DNA from 3 places in the Paraoerskovia marina genome. Region 2 is predicted to be linked to each of the others. Evidence: predicted binding sites of a transcription regulator. Region 2 holds the regulator's gene; each other region holds the start of a gene.
The links. The regulator HrcA, encoded in region 2, represses chaperone genes, less so after heat shock. The targets are predictions, from matches to a motif close to TTNGCACTCGNNNNNNNCGAGTGCNAA.
Positions count from the first base shown of each region.

Region 1 (7,908 bases), 1.0 Mb from region 2:
GGTTCCACGCTCGACGACGCGGCGGGGGAGGCATTCGACAAGGTCGGTCGCCTGCTGGGCCTGCCGTACCCCGGCGGACCCCACATCGACCGTCTCGCGCGGGAGGGTGACCCGACCGCGATCCGGTTCCCGCGAGGGCTCACGGCGCGCAAGGACCAGGAGAAGCACGCGTACGACTTCTCGTTCTCCGGCCTGAAGACGGCCGTGGCCCGTTGGGTCGAGACGCGCCAGGACGCGGGGGAGGCGTTCTCGCTCGAGGACGTCGCCGCGTCGTTCGCGGAGTCGGTGGCGGACGTCCTGACGGCCAAGACGATCGCCGCGTGCGAGCGCCACGGTGTCGACACCCTCGTGATCGGCGGCGGGTTCTCCGCCAACTCGCAGCTGCGGGACATGGCGCGGGCACGGTGCGCCGAGGCGGGCATCGACGTGCGGATCCCGCCGATCAGGTTCTGCACCGACAACGGGGCCATGATTGCGGCCCTCGGGTCCGCCGTCGTGCGGGCAGGCGTCGCGCCGTCGTCCCTGGACATCGGGGTGGACTCCTCGATGCCGCTGACCACCGTCTCGGTCTGAGCTACAGCGGGCGCCCGGCTCGCATCTCCTTGACGAGGGACCCGACGACGGCGTCGAACGCCCCGGCGTTGCGCCGGGCCACCGCGCGCTGGCGCTGGTACGACGCACCGCGGCGCAGCGTGACCTTGAGGTCGGCGAGCTCGTCGGCGCACCCCAGGCGCGCGGCGACGGGCGCCAGGTCGGTCACGAGGTCGTCGATCGCGTCGGTCACCAGGCGCTCGTCGCCGGCCGCGTTCGTGATGATGATCGCGTCCATGCCGTAGCGGGCGGAACGCCACTTGTTCTCCTGCAGGAACCACGGCGGCAGGGACGGGAGCTCCCTGCCCTCGTCGATCATCGTGGAGAAGTGCTCGACGAGGCAGTGGGTCAGTGCCGCGATCGCGCGCAGCTCGGTGATGTTGGTGATGCCGTCGCAGACCCGCATCTCGAGGGTGCCGAAGTGGGGCGCGGGGCGGATGTCCCACCGGACCTCGTCCCAGGAGTCGATGACCCCGGTGTGCAGCATGTCGTCGACGTAGTGCTCGAGCTCGTCCCAGTCGTTGAACTGGAATCCGAGGCCGGCGGTCGGGAGCTGCTGGAACATCAGCGCGCGGTTCGAGGCGTAGCCCGTGTCCTTGCCGCCCCAGAACGGCGACGACGCGGAGAGCGACTGCAGGTGCGAGAAGAAGCAGTGCATCGCGCGCTGGATCGGCAGGACCTTGTCCCGGTCCTCGATGCCGACGTGGACGTGCACGCCGTAGATCAGCATCTGCCGGCCCCACCACTGCGTGCGGTCGATCAGGGTCTGGTACCGCTTCTTGTCGGTGACCTTCTGGTGGTCCCACCGGGCGAACGGGTGCGTGCCCGCGCACATCAGCTCGACGCGCAGGGGGTCGGTCACCGAGCGGATGCGGGTGATCGCACGCTCCAGGTCGTCGGCCGCCTCGCGGACCGTGCGGCGGGGCTCGCTGACCACCTCCACGGTGTTGAGCAGCAACTCCTGCCGCAGGTTGGCGTCGAGGTCGCCCTGCTCGTCCGTCATGGCGTCGAGCACGGTCGCCGCCACCTGCCGGAGGTCGCCGGAGTCCGCGTCCACGAGTGCGAGCTCCCACTCGATCCCGATCGTGGACCGCTCCGAGGGGGTGAACTCCAGCGTCATCGACGGCCGTCCTTCCGGTGCGCGTGGGCGTGGGGCTCGACGACCAGCACCGTCTGGGCACCGGCCACCCTCGTGAGGATGATCGTCGCTTCCGCGGATCCTCGCAGATCGAGCTGGCGGCGCAGCTGCTCGGGGACGACGGCGGTGCCGCGCTTCTTGATGGTCAGTCGCCCGACGTCCCGCTCGCGGAGGTAGGCCTTGAGCCGCTTGAGGCCGAACGGGAGCGTGTCGAGCACGCGGTATCCGGTCGCGAGGCCCGCGGCGAGCCCGTTCGCGGCGGGCGGGACCACCTCGTCGGTGGTGACGTAGGCGATCGTCCGGTCGACCAGGCGTCCGCCGAGGCGCTCCGCGGCGTGCGCGACGAGCCCCGCGCGGATCACCGCTCCGTCCGGCTCGTAGAGGTGCGCCCCGAGCCCGCCGACCTCCGGGGCGAGGTCGAGGTCGCCCCGCACCGTCTCGGCGACGGTCGTCGGCCCGTCGTCCCCGTGGACGGTGGCGAGCACGAGCGCGCTGTGACCGGGCCCGTCCGGAGCCAGCGGCCCGAACCAGATCCCGGCCTCCACGACGTCGCCGTCGACCGAGACCCACTGCGTCTCGGCGTCCTGCGGCAGGCCGGCGTGCGCGATCCCGGGACCTACCTTGATCCCGACGGCAGGGACGACGTCGCGCAGTCCCCACACGTCGTCGAGCGGCGGGGCGTAAGCCTTCGGGTCGACGATGCGCGCCCCGCGCCGGGTCCGGCGCGCCGGGTCGGCGAAGACGGCGTCCACGCCCTCGGCCGCGAGGTCGAGACCCAGACCGTCGGCGTGGCGCACCACGGCGGTGGGGAAGTGGCGGAGGTTGACCGTCGCGATCGCCGCCGTCGCCTCGTCGATGTCGGTGGCCAGCACCCGGAGCCCGGCCCCGGCGAACGTCATGGCGTCGGCGCCGATCCCGCAGGTGAGGTCGGCGACGTGCGACGCACCGGCGTCGTGGAACCGGCGCGCGTGGCGTGCGGCGACGACGAGCCGGGTGGCCTGCTCGAGCCCCGCCTGCGTGAACAGCATGCCCTCGGCGAGGTCGCCGAACTTGGCGCGGCCGTCGGCACGGAGACGGGACTGCGTCATCGCCGCCGCGGCGAGCGCCGGGTCCACGCCCTTGGCCCGCAGGCCCTCGAGGAGGACCATCGCCTCGGACTCGTCGTACGGCGGCAGGGCGTTCAGGAGCGACCAGCCCTCGGGCGTGAGCAGCGGCGTCAGCGAGGCGGCATCCATGCCGTGAGTCTTTCACGCGCGGGGGCGCCCGGACCGAGTTCTGGCACTCGTGTTGACCGAGTGCTAAGCGGGGCATAGATTTGTCAGTGGATCATCGTCGGCGATCGCGTCGCGACGATCCACGCACACACCAGTCCGGTCGGCACCCGCGACGACGCCCGGTCCAGGAGTGCACTTCCATCCGTTGAAGTTCTCACTGCGAAAGGGAGGTCCGACGTGTCGGTCTCCATCAAGCCGCTCGAGGACCGGATCGTCGTGAAGGCCCTCGAGGCCGAGACCACGACCGCTTCCGGTCTCGTCATCCCCGACACCGCCAAGGAGAAGCCCCAGGAGGGCGAGGTCCTGGCGGTCGGCCCGGGCCGCATCGACGACAAGGGCAACCGCGTCCCCGTCGACGTCGCGGTCGGCGACAAGGTCATCTACAGCAAGTACGGCGGCACCGAGGTGCGCTACGACGGCGACGACTACCTCGTCCTGTCGGCTCGCGACGTGCTGGCGGTCGTCGTCCGCTGACGCACCGCACCACGTCGAAGGCCCCGCGATCATCATTGGTCGCGGGGCCTTCGTCGTGCTGTCTCAAGAATGTGCTGTGTCGAGGAAGCTGGGTGAGTTGTTCAGGGTCGCGTCACCGTGGGAGCTGTCGACGGGTGGCGAGGTGGTGCGTCGGCACGCGGACCGAATCCGGTCAGACGGCCTTCCCGGCGCGCTCGGCGAGGATCGCGCTGCGCTCGTCCTCCGAGAGCCCGCCCCAGACGCCGTAGGGCTCGCGCACGCGGAGCGACTGCTCGCGGCACTCCATCATCACGGGGCAGCTGTGGCAGATGGCCTTGGCCGCGTCGGCACGGCGCCGGCGGGTCGAGCCACGCTCGCCCTCGGGGTGGAAGAACAGCGTGTCGTCGACGTCTCGGCATGCGCCCTGGTACTGCCACTCCCAGAGTTCCATGACCGGACCTGGCAACCTCGAAATCTCCGTCATGCGGATCAACATACAAGCGTTGCAGAAGTTGTTCAAGGGGCTGCGGGTGACGAACTTCTCGTCAACCCCGATCGGGGGCAAACCGCGCCATAGTCGCGCCGTCTGCGATTCCCCGGCGAGGCGCGCTAGCCGGTGGCACTTTTGCTCTGCACAATCGAGGCATGACGCAAACCCGGCCCCCGTCCGACGACGGAGATTCCAGTGCATCGGGAACCCGTGGACCAGCGCTGACCGTCGCCGCCGTCGCCCGTCGGCTCGGCGTCGCGCCGGCGACCCTGCGGACCTGGGACCGGCGCTACGGCCTGGGTCCCTCCGGCCGGACCGCGGGCTCGCACCGGCGGTACACGGCGGAGGACGTCGCGCGACTGCTCGTCATGCGTGGACTCACGCTCGAGGGTGTCGCACCGGTCGACGCGGCGCAGGCCGCGCTCGAGGCCGACCTCAGCAACGTCGACCCGTCGGAGGACCTGGCTCGCGTCACCGCCGCGGCGACCGACGACGCGGCCACCGCTCTCGCCGGTGGGTCGGAGCCGGGGGAGAGCGCAGGGCCGGAGGGTGACGAGAAGCCTGCCGCCCGTGGATTCCTCCGGGCGGTTCCCGACGCGCCCGGCTCGTCGGACGAGCCGGGGGGTTCGAGGCCGCCGCGGCAGTCGCCCGGTGGAGCGAGCGGGGCGGGCGGGACGACGGCACGCGCGGACGTCTCGGACATCGTCGACGCGGCCACCGCCTACGACGAGGCCGCCTGTGCCACGCTCCTGGAGATCGGCGTAGAGGGCGACCCCGGGACGTGGTGGACCGGGCTGGTCGAGCCCGCGTTCCGGAGGCTGTACGAGCGCACCGTCCTGGCGGGCGCCGGCGAGGACCCCGTGGTCGGGCTCGCCAACGCGACGCTCGACGCCCTGCGGCGCTACAGCCGTGCGCGCGAGGAGGCCATCGTCTCCGCCGGCGGGCCCCCGGCCAACCACCCCAGCCGGATGCGCAAGCTCGTCCTGATCTTCGTCGCGCCGGAGGAGCGGTTGCCGATGGCGGCCCACGCGCTCGCCGCGGCGCTCAACGCGCAGGGTGCGGCGACGCGTATCGTCACCGGCCCGACCAACGCGCACCGCTCGTGCGAGCTCGTGACGATGGTCCGGCCCGCGGCGATGGTGACCGTGACGTCGCTCCCGCGCCCCGAGCTCGACATCGTCAGCGCCGTCCACGAGGCCAACCCCGACCTGCCCATCTTCGTCGGGGCGAGCGCGGACAGCGCCGCACGTGACCTGCCTCTCGCGTCGACGGTGCTGCGCGTGCGGTCGTTCACCGGGCTCCTGCACGAGGTGCTCGCGCTCGTCCGGTGAGAACCCGTGACCGTCGGTCACGCCGTCGGCCGTAGGATTGAGGCGTGACGGACCCGATCGCTGACTCCCGCCCCCTGGACCACGACCCGTTCGGCTTCACGGGCCTGACGTATGACGACGTGCTGCTGCAGCCCGGATACTCAGACCTGGCGCCGACGGACATCGACACGACGACGCGGCTGACGCGCGAGATCTCCATCCGCGTGCCGCTGATCTCCGCCGCCATGGACACCGTGACCGAGTCGCGGATGGCCATCGCCATGGCACGCCAGGGAGGCATCGGTGTGCTGCACCGCAACCTCTCCATCGAGGACCAGGCGTACCAGGTCGACCTGGTGAAGCGGACGCAGACCGGGATCATCTCGAACCCGGTCACGATCAACGCGGACGCGACCCTCGAGCAGCTGGACCAGCGGGCCGGGGAGTACCGGATCTCCGGCTTCCCCGTCGTCGGCAAGGACGACGTCCTGATCGGCATCGTCACCAACCGCGACCTGCGGTTCACCCCCGTCGCGGAGTGGGCGACCACCACGGTCGCCGACGTGATGACGCACATGCCCCTGATCACCGGGCCGGTCGGGATCTCGCGCGACGACGCGACGATGCTGCTGCGCCGGCACAAGCTCGAGCGCCTGCCGCTGATCGACGACGCGGGACGGCTCGCGGGGCTCATCACCGTCAAGGACTTCGTGAAGTCCGAGCAGTTCCCGAACGCGTCCAAGGACGGCCAGGGTCGGCTGCTCGTGGGTGCGGCGATCGGCTACTTCGGGGACGCGTGGGAGCGTGCGACGACGCTCGTCGAGGCCGGTGCCGACGTGCTCGTGGCCGACACCGCGCACGGCAACGTCCGCATGCTCATCGACATGGTGCGCCGTCTGAAGACCGACCCGGCCACCCGCCACGTCCAGGTGATCGGCGGCAACGTCGCGACGCAGCAGGGCGCGCAGGCCTTCGTCGACGCGGGTGCCGACGCCGTGAAGGTCGGCGTGGGCCCCGGCTCGATCTGCACCACACGGATCGTCACCGGGGTGGGGGTGCCTCAGGTGACGGCCGTCTACGAGGCGTCGAAGGCCGCACGTCCCGCCGGCGTGCCGGTCATCGCCGACGGCGGCATGCGGCACTCCGGGGAGATCGGCAAGGCCCTCGTGGCCGGCGCCAACGCCGTCATGCTCGGGTCGATGCTCGCGGGCACGGAGGAGTCGCCCGGCGACACGATCCTCGTCAACGGCAAGCAGTACAAGGCCTACCGCGGCATGGGCTCGATGGGTGCCATGTCCTCGCGCGGCAAGAAGTCGTACTCCAAGGACCGCTACTTCCAGGCCGAGGTCGCGAGCGACGACATGATCGTCCCCGAGGGCATCGAGGGGCAGGTGCCCTACAAGGGCACGCTCACCGCGGTGGCCCACCAGCTCGTCGGCGGACTGCACCAGACGATGTTCTACGTCGGTGCCCGGACGGTCCCCGAGCTGCAGGAGAAGGGGCGCTTCATCCGGATCACCGCGGCCTCCCTGCAGGAGAGTCACCCGCACGACGTCCAGATGACGGTCGAGGCACCGAACTACGCCGGACGGTAGGCAGGGCCCGGGGCCTGCCTACCGGAACCGTACGACGACGGCCGGTCACCGACAGGGTGACCGGCCGTCGTCGTACGGCGTGCGGGGTGGCTCAGTCGCGGAACGTCTCGATCTGCGCCCCGAGCTCGCGCAGCCGGTCGGCGAGCTGCTCGTACCCGCGGGCGATGATGTCGACGTTGCGCAGCTCCGACTCACCCTTGGCCGCGAGCATCGCCAGCAGGATCACGACGGCGGGCCGCAGCGCGGGCGGGCAGCTCACCTCGGCGCCCGACCAGCGGGTGGGGCCCGTGACGTCGAGCCGGTGGGCGTCGAGGAGCCGGACGTTCGCGCCGAGGCGCGTGAGGTCGGTCAGGTGGATCGCGCGGCCGTCGTAGACCCAGTCGTGGACCAGCGTGCTGCCGTCCGCGCAGGCGGCGATGACGACGAAGAACGGCAGGTTGTCGATGTTGAGTCCCGGGAACGGCATCGGGTGGATCGTGCCCTGCGAGGCGACGAGGTCGCTCGGGTAGACGGTGATGTCGACAAGGCGGGTGCGCCCGTTGCGGGCGAGGTACTCCGGGGACTCCTCGTAGCGGAGTCCCATCTCGGCCAGCATCGCGAGCTCGATCTCCATGAACTCGATCGGGACGCGCTGGACGGTGATCTCCGAGTGCGTGACGATCCCTGCGGTCAGGAGGCTCATCGCCTCGACCGGGTCCTCGGAGACGGCGTACTCCACGTCGACGTTCACGTCCGTGACGCCGTGCACGCGGAGCGTCGTCGTGCCGATGCCCTCGATCCGGATCCCCAGCAGGTCGAGGTAGAAGCAGAGGTCCTGGACCATGTAGTTGGGTGAGGCGTTGCGGATGGTGGTCACGCCGTCGTGGCACGCGGCCGCCATGATCGCGTTCTCCGTGACGGTGTCGCCGCGCTCGGTCAGCACCACGGTGACGTCCCCGGTCCGGGGCGTGACCGCGGCCTCGTAGAAGCCGTCCGTGGCGGTCACGGCGAGGCCGAACGGCCGCAGCGCGATCATGTGCGGCTCGACGGTGCGGGTGCCGAGGTCGCAGCCCCCGGC
Region 1 is NZ_LT629776.1:2,615,534-2,623,441, reverse strand. Features, by position in the region: gene tsaD (tRNA (adenosine(37)-N6)-threonylcarbamoyltransferase complex transferase subunit TsaD) at 1-573, shown strand, start outside; gene BLU20_RS11885 (glutamate--cysteine ligase) at 575-1,711, opposite strand; gene BLU20_RS11880 (THUMP-like domain-containing protein) at 1,708-2,964, opposite strand; gene groES (co-chaperone GroES) at 3,181-3,477, shown strand; gene BLU20_RS11870 (WhiB family transcriptional regulator) at 3,650-3,940, opposite strand; gene BLU20_RS11865 (MerR family transcriptional regulator) at 4,102-5,277, shown strand; gene guaB (IMP dehydrogenase) at 5,322-6,851, shown strand; gene BLU20_RS11855 (helix-turn-helix domain-containing protein) at 6,943-7,908, opposite strand, start outside.
Region 1: groES (co-chaperone GroES) is a predicted target of HrcA. The motif match lies at 3,005-3,031, and genes of this name have one in related genera.

Region 2 (7,908 bases):
AGGTCGACCCGGGGGAAACCGCCCTCGAGCTCGCGGAGAACGACGTCCTCGCTCCCGAGCAGGTCGACCATCTCGATGTGGGACGGGACGACGACACGGTGCTCCACCTGTGTCGCGACTCCCGGGGGCGTACTCGCTGATGACGATGACATGGGGGTCGGCTCGCGCCGGAACGCTCCTTCAGTACGGGACGGTGAAAGACGATTCTACGGTGCTCAGGCGGGTGTCCAGCCGAGCTCGGCACCGCCGATGACGTGACCGTGCACGTGGAACACGCTCTGACCGGCCCGTGGACCGGAGTTGAAGACGAGCCGGAACTGCCCGTCGGCGTTCTCACCGGCGAGGTTGTCGGCCAGTTCGATCATGTCCGCGAGCAGCGCGGGGTCCGCCGCTGCGAGCTGGGCGATGTCGCCGAAGTGCTCCCGCGGGACCACCAGCAGGTGCATCGGCGCCTGCGGGGCGATGTCCTTGAACGCCACCGACCGCTCGGTCTGCCCGACGATCTCGGCGGGCAGGTCGCCGGCGACGATCTGGCAGAAGAGGCAGGGGTCCTGGTTCTCACTCATGCTCACACGCTAGCCTGCGCGGTCACGACTCGCGCCACCGACCCAGGCGTTCCGAGAGCACCGCGAGCGCCACCGGGCCGGCCGTGGAGGTCCGCAGCACGTGGGGTCCGAGCCTCGCGGTCCGTGCCCCCGCCTCCGTGAGCAGGTCGACCTCCGCCTGTCCGATCCCGCCCTCGGGCCCGACGACGACGAGCAGCTCGCCGCCTCCGGGCAGCGGGACGTCGGCCAGCGGCAGCGGCGACTCCTCGTGGAGGATCACGACGACTCCCCCGGCGGCCGTGACGTCCGCGGTCCGCACGGCCAGGGCGCGCGTGGAGAGCACCTGCTCCACCGGAGGGAGGAAGGCCCGTCGCGCCTGCTTCGTCGCCGCGGTCACGGTCGCCCCCCAGCGGCCGCGGGACTTCTCGGCGCGCTGACCGCGCCAGACGACCACGGAGCGCTCGGCCTGCCAGGGCACGACCGCGTCGACACCGACCTCCGTCGCCGCCTCGATCGCCATCTCGTCGCGATCGCCCTTGGCCAGAGCCTGCACCAGAACCAGTCGTACCGGGGGCTCGGGCTCGCGCGTGACGGCCTGCACCTGCAGCGCGAGGTCGGTGCCGCGCGCCTCGACGACCGTCGTCGCGAGTCGCACCCCCCGGCCGTCGACGACGTCCACACGCTCACCGGCACCACGCCGCTGCACGACGGCGGCGTGCCTGCCCTCGGGGCCGGTCAGGACGTACTCGTCCCCCGCGCGGACCGCGTCGAGCGATCCCGCGGGGGCGACGAAGACCGGTGCGCTCACGGAATCAGCCGGCGCGACCGGCGAACTTCTCGCGCAGGCGCGAGAAGACACCGGGGTGCGCGGCCACGAGCTTCGGCTCCGGACGTTCCTCGCCACGAGCGGTGGCGAGGCTGCGGAGCAGCTCCTCCTGCGCGTCGTCAAGGCCCGTCGGCACCTGGACCTGCACCTCGACCTTCAGGTCCCCGCGGCCGTTGCCGTGCAGGTGCCCGACTCCGAGTCCCTTGAGGGTGATGGTCTCGCCCGGCTGCGTCCCGGGGCCGAGGTCGACGGTCTTCTCGCCGTCGAGCGTGTCAAGGTTCAGCGAGGCACCCAGGGCTGCCGCGGTCATCGGCACGTTCAGCGTGCAGTGCAGGTCGTCGCCACGGCGCACGAACGTCTCGTGGTTGCGCTCGCGGATCTCGACGTAGAGGTCGCCGGCCGAGCCGCCGCCGGGACCGACCTCGCCCTGGGCGCCGAGCTTGATCCGCGTGCCCGTGTCGACACCGGCGGGAACGTTGATCGTGAGGGTCCGACGGCTGCGCACGCGGCCCTCTCCGGAGCACTCCACGCACGGGTCGGGGATCACGGTGCCGAATCCCTGGCAGGCGGCGCACGGCTGCGTCGTCATGACCTGGCCGACGAACGACCGGGCGACGCGCTGCACGGTGCCGCGCCCGTTGCAGACGTCGCAGGTGCGCGGCGAGGTGCCGGGCGCGCAGCACGAGCCCTGACAGGTCCCGCAGACCACGGCGGTGTCGATCGGCAGCTCACGCGTGGCACCGAACGTGGCCTCGGCGAGGTCGATGTCGAGGCGCACGAGCGCGTCCTGGCCGCGGCGTGCACGAGGGATCGGGCCCTGCGGCTGCCCGCCGCCGAAGAACGTCTCGAAGATGTCCTGGAAGCCGAAGCTGCCGCCGGCGCCCCCGCCGGGCGCGGACGGGTCCGAGCCCAGGTCGTACTGCCGACGCTTGTCGGCGTTCGACAGCACCTCGTAGGCGCGCGACACGTCCTTGAATCGATCCTCGGCACCGGGGCCGGCGACGTCCGGGTGCAGCTCACGAGCGAGCTTGCGGTACGCCTTCTTGATCTGCTCGGGGCTCGCGTCGCGGGCCACACCTAGCGTCTCGTAGTAGTCGGTCACAGGTCCTTCTCTGGTCGGAGCGTGCAGGTTCGCGTGGCGGTGGCCACGGTCAGGAAGCGAGAATTCGCGACAGGTAGCGGGCGACGGCGCGGACCGTCGCGATCGTGCCGGGGTAGTCCATGCGGGTGGGACCGATCGAGCCGACGAGGGCCACGGCGTCGCCGTCGCTCCCGTACCCGCTCGTGACGACGGAGGCGTCGGCGAGTCCCGCGAGGCGGGTCTCGTGGCCGATGCGCACGGCCACCCCCTCCTCGCCGTCGGCCGACATCTCCGTCAGGAGGTTGAGCAGGACGACCTGCTCCTCGAGCGCCTCGAGCACGGGCCGCAGTGCGTGCTCGAACCGCATCCCGGCCTGGGCGAGGTTAGCGGTCCCGGCGAGGACGAGGCGTTCCTCGGCCTCCTCGGCGAGCGTCTCGACGACGAGGCTCGAGACCTTGGCCGCGGTCTCGGCGACCTCGGGTCGCATCATCGCCACCGCACCGGCGAGGGCGCGGTCGACCTGGTCGGGGCGCTGGCCTGCCACGGCGACGTTGAGGCGTACGCGCAGCTCTCCCAGCTCGACCTCGTCGGGCACGGCGTGGAGCTCGAGGGTGCGCTGCTCGACGCGTCCGGTGTCCGTGATGAGGACCACGAGGAGCCGCGTCGGACCGAGCGGGACGAGCTCGAGGTGCCGCAGGCCGGAGCGACGCAGGGACGGGTACTGGACGACGGCGACCTGACCGGTCAGCTGGGCGAGCAGGCGGCCGGCCCGCGCGACGACGTCGTCCAGGTCGACCGCGTCGTCGAGGAACGTCTCGATCGCGCGCTTCTCGGGGCTGCTGAGCGCCTTGATCGTCGAGAGCCTGTCGACGAAGACCCGGTAGCCCTTGTCGGTGGGCACGCGGCCCGCGGAGGTGTGGGGCTGGGCGATGTAGCCGGCCTCCTCGAGGACGGCCATGTCGTTGCGGATCGTCGCCGACGAGACCCCGAGACCCCGTCGCTCGGAGATCATCCGCGAGCCCACGGGCTCGCGTGTGGTCACGTAGTCCTCGACGATGGCGCGCAGCACCTCGAGTCGACGTTCTTCGCTCACAGCCCTCACCTCCCGTTCGCACTCCGGGCATGCGAGTGCCAATCCTACGCGGGCGTCGCGCCAGAGTTGGTGTCTGGTTGTTCGCCCGCAGCGTGACGCGCCCGCAGGTCGACGACGGAGACCACGAGCGCGACGGCGACGAGCGTGATCGTCACCAGCAGCGCACGGCCCGTCGCGGCCGCTCCCCCGAGCCCGGCGGCCGACCCCGCGTAGTACAGCGAGAGGACCGCGGCGATCCCGAGGGAGGAGCCGATCCTCTGCCCGAGCTGGATCATGCTGCCGGCCACGCCCGCGCGTTCGACGGGGACGTCGGCGAGCGCGAGGGTCTGGTTCGGCGAGATCACCAGGCCGCTGCCCGCGCCGGCGATCGCCAGGGTGAGAGCCATCACGGGGCCGGCGACGTCGGGATCGTCGCCGATCACGCGGATCGCGAGGTCGGTCGAGACCATGCCGACGAGGACGACGACGAGTCCGGCGACGACGACGGTCCGCCCCCACCGGTGCACGAGCCTGCCCGACAGCCAGGCGCTGACACCGGAGCAGACGGCGAACGGCATCGCGACGAGGCCCGCCGCCAGGGGGTCGTACCCGAGGTCGTTCTGGAGGTAGAGCGTGGTGAGGAGGAACACGCCCGTGAAGCCGGAGAAGTACGCCGCACCGAGGATCGCCCCGTTGCGGAAGGACGGCGTCCGCAGCAGCCCGGGGTCGAGCACGGCGTCGCCCGTCCGTCGCTGGTATCGCCTCTCCCAGGCGACGAGGGCCACGAGCGCCACCGCGGCGACGACCAGTCCCCACCAGCGCGCAGGGTCGTCGTCGACCCCCGAGGTCGTGACGAACGGGTACATGACGAAGACGGTCGCCGCCCCGATGAGGCCGAGCCCGACGGCATCGAGGTGGCGTGGTCCGGCCTTGCGGACCGACGTCGGGACGTACTTCCAGGCGAACGGCAGGAGCACCAGGATGATGGGGACGTTGATCCCGAAGACCCAGCGCCAGCCGTTCTCCTCCCCGGCGACGGCGAGGATGACGCCGCCGAGCAGCGGCCCGACCGCGGTCGAGACCCCGATGGTCGCCCCGAACAGGCCGAAGGCGCGGCCTCGCTCGAAGCCTCGGAACTGCTGCTGGATGAGGCCGACCACCTGGGGGTTGAGCATCCCGGCGAAGACGCCCTGGGCGAGGCGGGCGACGGCGAGCGCGTCGTCGGTGGGCGCGAGCCCCGCGGCGAGACTGGTCAGGAGGAACCCGATGAGGCCACCGATGAACAGGTGTCGTCGCCACCCCGCGTCGCCCAGCCGGCCGGCCGGGACCAGGACCAGGCCGAAGGCCAGCGTGTAGCCCGCGACGACGAGCTGCAGCTGGGTCGGCCCCGCGTCGAGCGACCGCTCGATCGAGGGCAGGGCGACGTTCACGACGGACACGTCGAGCAGGGTGATGAAGCCGACCGCCAGACAGACGGCGAGGGTGCGCCAGCGCCCGGGGTCGGGTTCGTACGTCTCGGGCCGAGGTGCTGGGGTGCTCACACCCCCATCATCCACCCGTGCCGCGCCCGTCTGCGCGTCGCTTCGCAGGGTCGCCCGCCGCGCGGCCTAGGGTGACCGCCGTGAACTACGACCGCTACGGCTCTGACGTCCTGTCCTCCGGCCCGTCCGCGTCCGGCTCCTCGCACCACCGGACCCGACCCACGTCGACCCCGCAGGTCGCCGAGCCCGGTCTCGTCGTCGAGGACGTCGAGACCGGGTGGGTCGGCGCCGTCCTGCGCGTCGAGAAGTCCGGCGGCATGCACGTGGTGATCCTCGAGGACCGCCGAGGCCGGACCCGCACGTTCCCCCTCGGCCCGGGATTCTGGGTCGAGGGCAGGCCGGTCGTCCTGACCGCCCCCACCGTCTCGCGGGCACCGGTGGCACCCGGCCGGACCGCGTCCGGCTCGCGCGCGGTCGCCGGGTCGAGGGCCCGCGTGGCCCGGGGCAGCCGGATCTGGGTCGAGGGAAAGCACGACGCCGAGCTGATCGAGAAGGTCTGGGGCGACGACCTTCGGGTCGAGGGCGTCGTCGTCGAGATGCTGGACGGCGTCGACAACCTGGCCGACGCCCTCGCCGACTTCCGGCCGGACCGCGAGCGCCGCGTCGGCGTCCTGGTCGACCACCTGGTGGCGAACAGCAAGGAGCAGCGCATCACGGACGAGGTGCTGCGCGGCGTGCCGCGCGGGACGGTCCGCGTGCTGGGGCACCCCTACGTCGACGTCTGGCAGGCGGTGCGCCCGGAGCGTGTGGGCCTGGAACGGTGGCCCGTGATCGAGCGCGGGACCGAGTGGAAGTACGGGATCCTGCGTGAGCTCGGCTGGCCCGCGGGGTCGCAGGCCGACGTCGCGAGGGCCTGGCAGAAGATTCTCGGCACCGTGCGCTCGTACGCCGACCTCGAGCCGTCGCTGCTCGGCCGTGTCGAGGAGCTGATCGACTTCGTGACGGTCGACCCGGCGGACTAGGAGCCGAGCAGGGTCTCGAACGACGGGACGTCGCCGAAGGGGTCCTGCACCGTGCGCCGGGCCGGACGCGCGGCGACCCGGTCGGCGAGCTCCGACCCGGCCCGTCGGATCCGTGCGGCCAGGCCGTCGTCGCCGACCTGGCCGCCTCCCGTGCCCGCCCAGTCGTCCGTGGCCGCGAAGACGGAGGTCGTGACGACGTCGGCCCGCAGGTAGGTGAGCACGGGGCGGACGGAGTGCTCGAGGGCCAGCGAATGCCGCGACGTGCCGCCGGTCGCCCCGAGGGCGACGGGCATCGACTGCAGAGAGTCTCGGTCGACGACGTCGAGGAACGACTTGAAGAGGCCGGAGTAGGAGCTCGCGAAGATCGGCGTCGACAGGACCAGGCCGTCCGCGCCGGCCACGCGGTCGAGGACGTCGGCGAGCTCCCCCGCGGCGAAGCCGGTCAGCATGGCGTCCGTGATCGAGTGCGCGAGGTCCCGGAGCTCGACGACCTCGAGGTTCGCGGTCTCGCCTGCGATCTCGAGGCTGTCGACGGCCGCGGCGCCCAGCCGCTCGGCGAGCAACCGGGTGGACGACGGCGTGGACAGTCCTGCCGAGACGGCGACGATCGAGCGGGTGCTCATGCGGTGACCTCCTGGCGGTGTGCGGCCACGCGCTCGGCATGGCTCGGCGGGTTCGCGGGAACGTCGGAGGGGCGTGCGGCCTCGGCCTCCCGGCGCAGCACCGGGACGACCTCGGAGCCGAGGATGTCGATCTGCTCGAGGACGGTCTTGAGCGGAAGCCCCGCGTGGTCCATGAGGAAGAGCTGGCGCTGGTAGTGGCCGACCTGGTCGCGCATCGCGCCGTACCGGTCGATCACCTGCTGCGGGCTGCCGACGGTCAGCGGCGTCTGGGTGCTGAAGTCCTCGAGCGACGGTCCGTGCCCGTAGACGGGCGCGTTGTCGAAGTACGGCCTGAACTCGCGGACCGCGTCCTGGCTGTTGGCACGCATGAAGACCTGGCCCCCGAGGCCGACGATCGCCTGGTCGGCACGGCCGTGGCCGTAGTGCTCGAAGCGGCGTCGGTAGAGCTGGACCATCTGCCGGGTGTGGCTCATGGGCCAGAAGATGTTGTTGTGGAAGAACCCGTCGCCGTAGTAGGCCGCCTGCTCCGCGATCTCGGGGGTACGGATCGACCCGTGCCAGACGAACGGCGGGACGCCGTCGAGCGGACGCGGTGTCGACGTGAAGCCCTGGAGCGGGGTGCGGAACTTCCCCTCCCAGTCGACGACGTCCTCGGTCCACAGCCGACGCAGCAGCGCGTAGTTCTCGACCGCGAGGTTGAGTCCCTCACGGATGTCCTGGCCGAACCACGGATAGACGGGCCCGGTGTTGCCGCGGCCCATCATCAGGTCCGTCCGGCCGTCGGCGATCACCTGGAGCATCGCGTAGTCCTCGGCGATCTTCACCGGGTCGTTGGTGGTGATCAGGGTGGTCGACGTGGAGAGGATGATCCGCTCGGTCACGCCCGCGAGGTATCCGAGCATCGTCGTCGGTGACGACGGGACGAACGGAGGGTTGTGGTGCTCGCCGGTGGCGAAGACGTCGAGGCCCGCGTCCTCGGCGTGCCGGGCGATCGTGAGCATCGCGCGCACCCGCTCGGTGTCGTCGGGCGCCCGCCCCGTGTGCGGGTCGGGGGTCACGTCGCCCACGCTGAAGATCCCGAACTGCATGGTTCTCGCCTCTCGTCCTGATTCGTGGTCCTGGCCGGTTAACCCCTGTGCGGCGCAACTTGTTCCCTGCCCACCGACGACGACGCCGCCCCACCTCGTCAGGAGATGGGGCGGCGTCGTGGGTCGTGTCGTGGGTGTTCGGCTATCTCACCCCGTCACGGTGCGCGTAC
Region 2 is NZ_LT629776.1:1,612,929-1,620,836, reverse strand. Features, by position in the region: gene BLU20_RS07185 (PhoH family protein) at 1-152, opposite strand, end outside; gene BLU20_RS07180 (HIT domain-containing protein) at 216-566, opposite strand; gene BLU20_RS07175 (16S rRNA (uracil(1498)-N(3))-methyltransferase) at 589-1,353, opposite strand; gene dnaJ (molecular chaperone DnaJ) at 1,358-2,473, opposite strand; gene hrcA (heat-inducible transcriptional repressor HrcA) at 2,523-3,545, opposite strand; gene BLU20_RS07160 (MFS transporter) at 3,590-5,065, opposite strand; gene BLU20_RS07155 (DUF3097 domain-containing protein) at 5,146-6,027, shown strand; gene BLU20_RS07150 (CE1759 family FMN reductase) at 6,024-6,650, opposite strand; gene BLU20_RS07145 (LLM class flavin-dependent oxidoreductase) at 6,647-7,738, opposite strand; gene BLU20_RS07140 (DUF4282 domain-containing protein) at 7,881-7,908, opposite strand, start outside.

Region 3 (7,908 bases), 560 kb from region 2:
GCAGTACGACTGGGGCGGCGACGCCAACATCGTCGAGTCCTACATCTCCTACCTGCGGCGCAAGATCGACGCCGTCACGGTCGAGGGCCCCGACGGGTCGGGCGAGCCTGTCACCGTCGAGCCGCTGATCCAGACCAAGCGCGGCGTCGGGTACCTGCTGCGCAAACCCGCGCGCTGACGTGACCCTCCCACCACCGCCACCGCCGTCCCCCGGCACGGCGGACGACGTCGTCCCTCCCGTCCTCGGGAAGCCTGTCCCCACGCGCTGGTCGTGGTGGCAGCGCATCACCCTGCGTGCGCGCCTGGTGACGGTCACGATCCTGCTGCTGGCCGCCGGGCTCGGGATCGCGGCCCTGACGACGTCGACCGTGGTCAGCCAGTACCTCGTCAACGAGATCGACGAGTCCCTGCAGGAGACCGGCGAACGGTTCGACGGCCTCACGTCCGACCAGCTCGTCCAGGCCACGGGCGTCCTGCCGTCCGACTACTACGTGCTGCGCCGCACCGGCTCGGTCGACTCCGCGCCGCTGGTGCAGACCGCCACCGCCATCGAGTACGGCGTGCCCGACATCCCCGAGATGTCCACGCAGGAGATCGACGACGCCGCGCTCGAGCCCTTCACCGTCGACTCGCGGGCCGCCGGCCCCATCGCCCCCACCGTCGGCACCGAGTGGCGGGTCATCACCCTCCCCCTCGTGGACTCCACCGGCGCCACCGTCGGCGGGGCGTTCATCGGACTCCCCCTCGCGGAGATCGACCAGACCGTGACGTTCCTGGTCCGCACCCTGACCGTCAGCGCCGTCGTCATCGCCGCTATCGGCGGCCTCATCGCCGCCATCGCCGTGCGCCGCTCCATGCGGCCGCTGCGCGAGATCGAGGAGACGGCCGCCGGGATCGCCGCCGGCGACCTCAGCCGCCGCGTGCGCCCCGCCCCCGAGAACACCGAGGTCGGCTCGCTCGCCAACTCCCTCAACGTGATGCTCACCCACGTCGAGGTCGCGTTCGCCGAGCGAGAGGCGTCCGAGCAGCGGATGCGGCAGTTCGTCTCCGACGCCTCGCACGAGCTCCGCACCCCCGTCGCCGCCATCCGCGGGTACGCCGAGCTCTACGGCATGGGTGCCCTCACCGAGCCCGATCAGATCGACGACACCATCGCCCGGATCGAGGACTCCGCCACCCGCATGGGTGCCCTCGTCGCCGACCTGCTCGCCCTCGCGCGCCTCGACGAGGGTCGCGCCCTGCGCCAGGACCCGGTCGACGTCGTCCGGCTCGCCCAGGACGCCGCGCAGGACCTCCACGCCCTCAACCCCGACCGTGCCGTGACCGTCTGCGCGCTCGACGGCTCCGCACCGCCGTCGGACCTGGTCGTGACCGGGGACGAGGATCGCCTCCGCCAGGTCGTCATCAACCTCATCGGCAACGTCGCCCGCCACACCCCCGCGACGACACCCTGCGAGATCGCCCTCGGGCGGTCCGACGACGGCCGGGCCGTCCTCGAGGTCCGTGACCACGGCCCTGGGGTCGACCCCGCGCAGGCCGACCGGATCTTCGAACGCTTCTACCGCGCCGACGCCTCACGAACCCGAGAATCCGGCGGCTCCGGGCTCGGGATGGCCATCGTCGCCGCCATCGTCGCGGCGCACCGCGGAACCGTCCGCGTCGGCTCCACCCCGGGCGGCGGACTCACGGTCGTCGTCACACTGCCCTGACGGGGCTACGATGGCGCACCGTGGCTCTTCCGCGCCACGGACCTGACACCCCGTCGAAGAAGGCAGATATGGGCGCCGACACCACGGACGCACCGCAGTGGTTGCTCACCAGCTGGACCCGCAGCGCACAGGCCGCCGGGGCGACGGCCTCCCGTGAGGAGATCCGGGCCGTCGGCGACGAGCTCCTCTCCCGCTGGCTCGACCCCGCCCGGCACTTCCACAACCAGCGCCACCTCGGCGACGTCCTCAGCCGCGTCGACGAGCTCTCCCAGGAGACCCACGACCCCGACCTGGTGCGCCTCGCCGCCTGGTACCACGGGGCCGTCTTCAACGCCGCCGACAAGGTCGCCTACGCCCAGAAGGGCGGCGAGGACGAGTCCGCCAGCGCCCTCATGGCCATCGAACAGCTCACCGCGCTCGGCGTCCCCGAGGCCAGCACCCGGCGCGTGGCCCACCTCGTCAACGCGCTCGTGCGGCACGCCCCCGACGCGACCGACTTCGACTGCGCCGTGCTCTGCGACGCCGACCTCGCGGTCCTCGCGTCCGAGCCGCAGCGGTACAAGGAGTACCTGCAGTGCGTGCGCGACGAGTACGCGCACATCCCCCGGATCGACTACGTCCGCGCCCGCATCGCGATCCTCGGCAAGCTGCTCGGACGGCGCTCGCTGTTCTGCTCGCCGCTCGGCGCCGCGTGGGAGGAGCCGGCGCGGCAGAACGTCTCCGCCGAGCTGCAGCGGTTGCAGAAGGAGGAGCGCAGGCTCGTCGCCGCCGGGGTCGAGGCGGGCACTGGCGACGCGACCGATTCCCCCGAGGCCCCGAACTAGTCAGGAGCGGCGCAACAGCTCCCCGCCGCGCTCGATCGCCTCTGCGCGCGTCGTCACGCCCAGCTTGCGGTACAGGCTCGCGACCTGCGTCTTCACCGTGTTGCGCGAGACGAAGAGCCGCCGGGCGATCTGCTCCAGCGTGAACCCCTGGACCAGCTCGCACAGCACTGCCGTCTCACGGCGACTCAGGCTGCCGACCCGCTCCGGGCGCGGCAGCTCCGTGGCCTGTCGCGTCTCGTCGATCGTCATCGTCATCGTCATCCCCTCCACTCGCGGCAACCGCCTCGGTACGGTCGCCGTTGTGGATGAGACGAGGCAGTCTGCGGACTATGACGCGAAACGTGCAAAGTATTCTGGACAGATGTCCGTGCTGATCGACTCCCCGCGCTGGCCGGCCCACGGGCGCCTGTGGGGACACCTGATCAGCGACACCTCCGTCGACGAGCTCCACGACTTCGCCGTGCGCGCCGGGCTGCCGCCGCGCGCGTTCGACCTGGACCACTACGACTACCCCGCCGAGCGCTACGACCACTACGTCGGTCTCGGCGCCGTGCCCGTGGGTCGGCGCGAGATGGTGCGTCGGCTGGCCGCGTCGGGGCTGCGCGTGCGCGGGGCGGACCGGCCGGGCCCGTAGAAGGTCCTCGCCGAGCGGCACCTTCTGGCTCCCACACCGCCGTCGTGAGGACCACAACGTGCCGCTCGGCGAACCGGCATCCGCGGCATCCGACCCGCGACGACCCCACACCGACCCAGGGGTCCGCACCGACCCAGGAGACCCGCACCGACCCAGGCGGCCGCCGCGGGGGCCGGGAACGACGACAGGCCGCCGACCGGGATGTCCCGGCCGACGGCCTGTCGTGCGAGGTGGTTCCGGCCGACCCCGGAGGGCCGCCCGTCACCGGGTCAGGCGTGGATCAGAAGTCCATGCCGCCCATGCCCGGGTCGCCTGCAGGAGCGGCACCGGCCGGCTCCGGCTTGTCGGCGACGACAGCCTCGGTGGTGAGGAAGAGCGCCGCGATGGAGGCGGCGTTCTGCAGTGCGGAGCGCGTGACCTTGACCGGGTCGTTGACGCCGGCAGCCAGGAGGTCCTCGTACTCGCCGGTCGCGGCGTTGAGGCCGTGACCCGGGGTGAGGTTGCGGACCTTCTCCGCGACGACGCCACCCTCGAGGCCGGCGTTCTCGGCGATCTGCTTCAGCGGAGCGTCGATCGAGCGGCGCACGATCTGCGCACCGGTCGACTCGTCACCCTCGAGCGAGAGGGTCGCGAACGCGGCCTCGCCGGCCTGGATGAGGGCGACGCCACCACCGGCGACGATGCCCTCCTCGACGGCAGCCTTGGCGTTGCGCACGGCGTCCTCGATGCGGTGCTTGCGCTCCTTGAGCTCGACCTCGGTCGCGGCACCGGCCTTGATGACGGCGACGCCGCCGGCCAGCTTGGCGAGGCGCTCCTGCAGCTTCTCGCGGTCGTAGTCGGAGTCCGACTTCTCGATCTCGGAGCGGATCTGGTTCACGCGGCCGCCGATGAGGTCGGCGTCGCCGGAACCCTCGACGATCGTGGTCTCGTCCTTGGTGACGACGACCTTGCGTGCCTGGCCGAGCAGGTCGAGCGTGGCGGTCTCGAGCTTGAGGCCGACCGTCTCGGAGATGACCTGACCACCGGTGAGGATCGCGATGTCCTGCAGCATGGCCTTGCGGCGGTCGCCGAAGCCCGGAGCCTTGACGGCGACGGACTTGAAGGTGCCGCGGATCTTGTTGAGCACGAGGGTCGCAAGAGCCTCGCCCTCGACGTCCTCGGCGATGATGAGCAGCGAGCGACCGGCCTTCATGACCTGGTCGAGCAGCGGCAGCAGGTCCTTGACGTTGGCGATCTTGGACTCGACGATCAGGACGTACGGGTCCTCGAGCACGGCTTCCTGGCGCTCGGCGTCGGTCTCGAAGTAGCGGGCGAGGAAGCCCTTGTCGAAGCGCATGCCCTCGGTGAGCTCGAGCTCGAGCCCGAAGGAGTTGGACTCCTCGACGGTGATGACGCCTTCCTTGCCGACCTTGTCGATCGCCTGCGCGATGAGCGCGCCGATCTCGGGGTCGCCGGCGGAGATGGCGGCGGTGGCGGCGATCTCCTCGGTCGTCTCGATGTCCTTGGCGGCGTTCAGCAGCTCGGCGGTGACGGCCTCGACGGCCTTCTCGATGCCGCGCTTGAGCGCGATCGGGTTGGACCCGGCGGCGACGTTGCGCAGGCCCTCGCGCACGAGTGCCTGGGCGAGGACGGTCGCGGTGGTGGTTCCGTCACCGGCGACGTCGTCCGTCTTCTTGGCGACCTCCTTGACGAGCTCGGCGCCGATGCGCTCGTACGGGTCCTCGAGCTCGATCTCCTTGGCGATGCTGACACCGTCGTTGGTGATCGTGGGGGCGCCCCACTTCTTGTCCAGGACGACGTTGCGACCCTTGGGGCCGAGCGTGACCTTGACCGTATCCGCGAGCTGGTTGAGCCCGCGCTCCATGCTTCGACGAGCAACCTCGTCGAACGCGATGATCTTTGCCATGAGAGTTATGTTCCTCCGCTGGTACGTGGAGGTCGGCCGGCGCCCGCGACGGACGGCCACGCTCGACGACGTTCCCTTCACGCCGCCGCACGGACCTCGCCTGTCGACCCGAGACTGTCACTCTCCTACAGAGAGTGCTAACCACATTATTGGCACTCGTGAGGCGCGAGTGCAAGACGGTGGACGTGTGTTGCGCCGACGGCGTACCCGGCCCTGTGGATCGCGCCCCGACGCGACGACGCCCTGCCCGTAGGATCGGCGCGTGAGACCCCGCAGTGCCCGAGGACGGGCCACCGTCGCCGCGATCGTCGTCGTGCTGCTCGGCCTCGCCGCCACCGGCACGTATGCCCTGACGCGGGAGACGATCGCCCACGTCGACCTCTACGAGGACGGCGTCGCGCTCGGGCCTGACGGCACGGTCTACCGCCTGCCCGCGGGATTCGACGCGACCTACCTCGAGGGCAGTCGCGTCCTGGACCCCGCGACGCTGGACGACGACGACCTCGACCCGGACGGCGACGTCACCACCGCGATCAAGCCCGTCGGCGGCGGGTCGCCGGCATCGGCACTCGCGGACGCCGCGGGTGCCGAGCAGACGGCCGAGAAGTCGCGCGCCTGGCTCGCCGCGGGGACGATCCCCGGCGCGTCGGCAGACCTCGAGGACCTGGGCACCGACGCGCTCCTGGACCTGCACGCGCTCGTGCTCGACAACGGGGCGTCCGTCGCCGCGCCGTCGCCGCCGTGGTGGTACACCTGGCCACGCGACGGCGCGTTCGTCGCCGTGGCCCTCGCGCGCACCGGCCACGTCGACGACGCCGCGGACGTCCTCGCGTTTCTTCAGGGGGTCCAGGAGGACGACGGGTCGTTCCAGGCACGCTATCTCCCCGACGGCTCCGGACCGCCCGACGACCGGGGCGAGCAGTCGGACGGCCCCGGATGGATGCTCTGGGCCACCGACGAGGTCCTCGCGGCCGCCCCCGTCGACGACCGCGCTGCCCTGCGGAGCCGTTTGGACCCGCTCGTCGACGCGTCGTCGACCTACCTCCTCAGCCTGGTCGACGTCCCGTCGTCCCTCCCGCCGGCGTCGAGCGACTACTGGGAGGTCGAGGCCGACGAGCTCACGCTCGGGACGGCGGGCCCCGTGCTCGCCGGTCTCGAGGCGGCCGCCGCGATCTACGCGGACGACGGCGACGGTGAGCGCTCGCGCTCCCTGCGCACGGCGGCGGACGAGACGCGGAACTCGATCGAGCAGACGTTCGGCGCCGCGGGCTACCCGCGCGAGATCACGGGCGGGGCGCGGGACGCCGCGACGGCGTTCGTCCTGCCGCCGTTCCAGCCGACACCTCTCGAGGGCGCCACCGAGGCCTGGGTCGCGTCGGTGGACGAGATGCGGCGCCCCGCCGGCGGCCTGGCACCCGGCGGCGGGTGGAAGAACGACGGCATCTCCTGGACGCCCCAGACCTCCCTGTACGCGTTGACGGCGGCCACGATGGACGACCGGCACGTCGCGCTCAGCTGGCTCGACTGGATCGACAGCCACCGCACGGACTCCGGGGCGATCCCGGAGAAGGTCCTCGCCGACGGCTCGCCCGCGGCCGTCGCGCCGCTGGCGTGGAGCGCGGCCAACGTGCTGATCGCCCTCGATACCCTGGACCGGAGCGCACCCGCACCACCGGAGGTGTCGGACACCGACGCGCCCGTCGACGAGACCGAGGTATCCCCGTGAACCGCATGTCGAGCGCCGCCGCGACCTGCGCGGTCGCCGCCCTGCTCCTGACCGGCTGCACGAGCGGTGCCTCGCAGGAGTCCGCCCCGTCGCCGACGTCCTCCCCGACGCCCACGGCCACGGCGAGCCCGAAACCGACCGAGACCCCGACCCCGACGCCGACCGGCCCCGAGGACCCGCTGCCCGACGGGGACGTCGACGTCCTACTGATCGGCAACGACTCCCGCGACCCGGAGAGCCTGACCGGCAACGCCGACACGATCATGCTCGCCCACGTCCCCGAGGACCGCGAGAACCTCTACCTGATCTCGTTCACCAGGGACATGTGGGTGCCGATCCCCGGTCTCGGCGAGGGGAAGATCAACTCGGCGTTCTCGCGCGGCGGCACCCCGACGCTCACGGAGACGGTCTCCGAGCTGCTCGGCGGCGTCGACGTCGACTACACGATGCAGACCAACTTCGCGGGATTCATCGCGCTGACGCGGGCGCTCGACGGCTTCGAGGTGGACAACAAGTACGCCACCTCGGTGACCGTCAAAAGCACGGGGCGAGAGGTCGTGTTCGACGAGGGCATGATCGAGCTCGAGAACACCGACGGGCTGATCTACACCCGCGAGCGCAAGCGCCTGCCCCTGGGGGACCTGGACCGCACCGAGCGCCAGCGTGCGGCGGTGACGGGGATGCTGGCCGAGATCGCCGAGCAGGCCCAGGACCCGGAGGACCTTGCCGAGCTGATGCCCGTCCTGCTCGGGAACGTCAAGGTCACGGGCGACCTCGACCTGGCGGACTTCACGGCCCTGGCGGAGCTCTCGGAGGAGCTCGGCCGCGACGACGTGGTCGGTCTGATGGTGCCGATCACCGGGTTCGGCACCAAGAACGGGGCGTCGGTGAACCTCGTCGACGAGGCGCAGACCGCCGACCTGGGCGCCGCGATCCGCAGCGACTCCCTCGATGCCTACGTGGAGCGGTACGGCACCGACTACGCCCCGTAGCCGGGCGCGGTCAGGGGGCGAGCGACGGCGTCGAGAGCCCCAGACCGCGGAGCAGGCGCCGTGCGGCGAACCAGCCACCCATGCCGTGGACACCCGGGCCCGGCGGTGTCGACGCCG
Region 3 is NZ_LT629776.1:1,056,725-1,064,632, reverse strand. Features, by position in the region: gene BLU20_RS04825 (response regulator transcription factor) at 1-178, shown strand, start outside; gene BLU20_RS04820 (sensor histidine kinase) at 180-1,709, shown strand; gene BLU20_RS04815 (HD domain-containing protein) at 1,778-2,533, shown strand; gene BLU20_RS04810 (response regulator transcription factor) at 2,534-2,788, opposite strand; gene BLU20_RS04805 (DUF4031 domain-containing protein) at 2,895-3,167, shown strand; gene groL (chaperonin GroEL) at 3,448-5,073, opposite strand; gene BLU20_RS04795 (glycoside hydrolase family 15 protein) at 5,336-6,799, shown strand; gene BLU20_RS04790 (LCP family protein) at 6,805-7,791, shown strand; gene BLU20_RS04785 (phytoene desaturase family protein) at 7,802-7,908, opposite strand, start outside.
Region 3: groL (chaperonin GroEL) is a predicted target of HrcA. The motif match lies at 5,188-5,214, and genes of this name have one in related genera.